Regions from separate parts of the Pseudoalteromonas sp. 19-MNA-CIBAN-0066 genome, predicted to be linked through region 2. Evidence: predicted binding sites of a transcription regulator. Region 2 holds the regulator's gene; the other holds the start of a gene.
The links. The regulator ArgR, encoded in region 2, controls arginine synthesis, uptake and breakdown. The targets are predictions, from matches to a motif close to ANTGAATANNTATTCANT.

Region 1 (2,211 bases), on a different contig from region 2:
TTGGAAGCCATATTATCAATATACCCAATGCCAACATGCATTATGTAATGCTCACCACATCCGAGAATTAGAAAGGGCTTGGGAGCAAGACGGCATGCAATGGGCGAAGGATATGCAAACCTTACTTAAAGAAATGAATAAAGCTCAAATAGATAATCCCGACCTAGATAAAGGGGCTAAACAGAAATATCGTGAGCAATATCAAAAAATATTGCTTCAAGGTGACGCTAAATGTCCACCACCAGATAAAAGTAGCCGAGTGGAAGGTCAGCGAGGCCGATTAAAGCGAACCAAATCCCGAGCATTATTGGAACGACTAAGAGATTATCAAGATGATGTTTTACGTTTCATGATGAGCACTGGCGTGCCATTTACCAACAACCAAGGCGAGAATGATATTAGGATGACCAAGGTTCATCAAAAAATATCGGGGTGTTTTAGAAGTAAGCAAGGAGCTGAAATGTTCTGCTTGCTGAGAAGCTATTTATCGACTTGCAGAAAACAATATGTATCTGCAAGCCTAGCCCTTGAGTTATTATTCAAAAATCAGCTGCCTGATATATTCATTTCAGATGAGGCTGAATAGTTACAAATGTTATTGCTTATTTACTTTTTAAAGATGCACCAATCCTCCCTTAGTTTCCCCCCTCAGGCCTTAGTGGTGCACTTTTATAACTAAAAAGACCAAACCCATCCAAATCAACTATGCGCTTTTTTAAAACATAAGGCATAGTTATTAAATGCAGTGTAAATGGGCTGTTAATAACTATTTTTGACTATATATATTCATATAATCTGAATGTATATTCATTTCTTAGTTGACTCAGCGTTATTTTACGGCTAGTTTTTATCCCCCTTTGATTAAAGTTTTCACTAATAAATACTGCACTATACAAATTCAAAAAGATTTTACAGTGGCTGTTTTAGGCATTTTAACGATTTTTTGAATGAGATAAGCGCATACCTCGAGTATATAAAAATATATGACTTAATTAGTAAGCACAATTTAGCTGATAGCAATAGGCTGATGAAATAGGAATAAGTAATGAATGATATGAGCAAAAAATCCCAAGGTCTTTATCGCGCTGAATTTGAACATGACAGTTGCGGCATTGGCTTTGTCGCTAACCTTAAGGGTAAAAAGTCACACGATATTATCGAAAATGCACTCACCATGCTCAGCTGCATGGAACATCGTGGTGGAACAGGGTTTGACGTTAAAAGTGGTGATGGTGCTGGTATTCTTATTCAAATTCCTCATGAGTTTTTCCGTCAAGAAACCGCAAAGCTAGGGTGGACGCTGCCAAGCGCCTTAAACTATGGTGTGGGGATGATTTTTTTCCCGCGCGATAAAGCACTTAGCGACGCGTGTAAAAAAATACTAAATCAAAATATTGCCGAACTGGGTTTAACCTTAATAGGGTATCGGGATGTTCCGGGCGATAACTCTATGTTAGGCGCGGCTTCATTTGAAAGCGAGCCAAATATTGAGCAAGTGTTTATTGCTAAGCCGCAAGCGCTAAGCGCACAAGAATTTGAACGTAAGCTGTTTGTGCTGCGTAAATACACCTCGCATAAAATTAATGGTTTAGATTTCACCGAACGTGACGAATTTTATGTAACCTCAATGTCATCTACCAAAATTGTTTATAAAGGCCAGTTTACTACCGAGCAAGTGCGCCAGTATTACCTTGATCTGCAAGACGAGCGTACTATTTCGGGAATGGCGATGTTTCATTCTCGTTTTTCAACCAACACTTTTCCTGCTTGGCGCCGCGCGCAGCCGTTTCGTTATATAGCCCACAATGGTGAAATTAATACGGTACGCGGTAATATTAACTGGATGAATGCTCGTGAGGCATTGTTTAGCTCGGTTAATTTTAGCGATGCTGAATTGAATATGTTAAATCCGGTGTGTAATAACGATAACTCAGATTCGGCTAATCTTGATATGGCTATTGAGCTATTAGTGCTCAGCGGGCGGTCTTTGGCGCAAGTAATGATGATGATGGTGCCAGAAGCATGGCAAACACAAACCAATATGGATGCCACCAAGCGCGCATTTTATGAATACTATGCGTGTATTATGGAGCCTTGGGATGGCCCAGCATCGTTATCGTTTACCGATGGTAACGTTATTGGTGCAACACTTGACCGTAATGGTTTGCGCCCTTCGCGTTACTTGTTAACCGAAGATGGCACGCTAGTGAT
Region 2 (2,211 bases):
GCACTGCAAATTTTAAAGTTATTTGCACCAGACGTAGAGCTGGTGGAACAAATTCGTAATTTTAGATTTTTAGATGGTCGCGATTTCAATGGTTTTATTTATGGTGGCAAAATGCCGCATGGCCGACAAAAGCGGGCAACGGCGTTAATAAATAAACCAGGTAGCTTTGAGGATCAAGGCAGTTATATTCATGTGCAACGTTATAAGCACGATCTAAGTGTATGGCAGCATCTATCGCTAGATGAGCAAGAGCAAATAATAGGTCGCACTCGCTTAGACAACACTCTTATAGCCCCAGCGCTTGAAACCAGCCATGCACAACGCAGTGAATTAAAAGATGAGCAAGGCCAGCCAATATTACTTAATCAAGGCATGCCTTATGGCGATGTTTACGAGCAAGGAATGCTGTCAATTACTTGCTCGGCCAGTGGAACCGCATTTGAACAGGTATTAAAAAGTCGTTTAGGTGAGGGGGAGTGCTATGATCATTGGCTTGATTTTACTCAAGCCGATATGGGGTCTGCGTTTTTTGCACCGTCAGTTGGGTTTTTAAAACAGTTATAACGCATGTTTTAAATACTAAACCGTATCAAATAAAATACGTACCCGCTCTAGGGTTAAGTCTATTTCAGATATTTTAGCTGGGGCAATAAAAATAGTGTCGTCGCCAGCTATAGTACCTAACACGCCATCGGCTTTACCTAATGAGTCAAGTAAACGCGCAATAAGCTGAGCCGCGCCTGGACTGGTACGGATAATAATCATCATTTCGTTATGCATTATATCAATAACAAGCTGGCGCAACGGGCTTTTTGCTGTGGGTACGCCCATTTCTGCTGGCAAGCAATACACCATTTCTTGTTTGGCATTGCGCGTTCGTACCGCGCCAAACTTACTAAGCATGCGCGACACTTTACTTTGGCTTATATTGTCAAAACCTTGCTCTTTTAACGAATCTACTATATCGCCTTGAGAACCAAAGTTTTCTTCTTTTAAAAGCGCTTTAAATGCTTTTACTAACGCTTCCTGTTTGTCTTGTGGTTGCATAGTTTTTATTTGCTTTTTATTATCCATGCCGCAAATTCTACACAAAAACGAATAATTATGCAGCAGTTGTTTATTTAACTTGCCAGTTTACTGTATTCAGGCCAAATGTTTTTACAACTATGGTCTAAAATATTACGAAAATAGGCAGGATAAATTTGTTTTTAGTCGCTAATTTCTTTATCTTAGAGCCATAAATATTTCCTACCTCAAATCACGGAGAATTCCAATGAAAGTTGCTGTATTAGGTGCTGCAGGCGGTATCGGTCAAGCGTTGTCTTTATTATTAAAAACAGGCTTACCAGCTGGTTCTGAATTATCACTATATGATGTTGCACCAGTAGTTCCAGGTGTTGCGGTTGATCTATCTCATATCCCTACAGCGGTTAAAGTAGCTGGCTTTGGCGCTGATGCGTTAAATGAAGCGCTTAAAGATGCTGATATCGTACTTATTCCTGCTGGCATGCCACGTAAGCCAGGTATGGATCGTGCAGATTTATTTAATGTAAATGCTGGCATCATCAAAACGTTAGCAGAAGGCATAGTTGCAAGTTGTCCTAAAGCGTTAGTAGGTATTATTACTAACCCAGTAAACGGCACTGTACCAATTGTTGCTGAAGTATTTAAAAAAGCTGGTACTTACGACGCTAAACGCGTATTCGGTATTACTACGCTTGACGTTATTCGTTCAGAAGCATTTGTTGCTGAACTTAAAGGCGTAGACGTAGCAACTGTTAAAGTTCCTGTAATTGGTGGCCACTCAGGTACTACTATTTTACCTCTACTTTCTCAAGTTGAAGGCGTGAGCTTTACAGATGAAGAAGTTGCAGCACTTACTCCACGTATCCAAAATGCGGGTACTGAAGTTGTAAATGCTAAAGCGGGTGGCGGTTCAGCTACTTTATCAATGGGTGCAGCAGCAGCTCGTTTTTGTATGTCTTTAGTTAAAGGCCTACAAGGTGAAGACGTTGTAGATTACGCGTACGTTGCTGTTGAAAATGGCGATGCGGAGTACTTTGCACACCCAGTACGTTTAGGTAAAAACGGCGTAGAAGAAATTCTTTCTTACGGCGAACTAAGCGCATTTGAAACAAAAGCAAAAAATGACATGCTTGAAACACTGAAAAAAGACATCAAAGAAGGTGTTGATTTCATGGCGTAATAGCC

Region 1: a site for ArgR is predicted at 795-812, ahead of gltB (glutamate synthase large subunit). Genes of this name have one in related genera too.

Annotation. Positions count from the first base shown of each region.
Region 1 covers NZ_JBEONZ010000021.1:530-2,740, forward strand. The annotation lists partial or broken gene tnpC (IS66 family transposase) at 1-586, shown strand, start outside; gene gltB (glutamate synthase large subunit) at 1,046-2,211, shown strand, end outside.
Region 2 covers NZ_JBEONZ010000004.1:97,659-99,869, reverse strand. The annotation lists gene AAEZ18_RS04165 (Dyp-type peroxidase) at 1-564, shown strand, start outside; gene argR (transcriptional regulator ArgR) at 580-1,047, opposite strand; gene mdh (malate dehydrogenase) at 1,274-2,206, shown strand.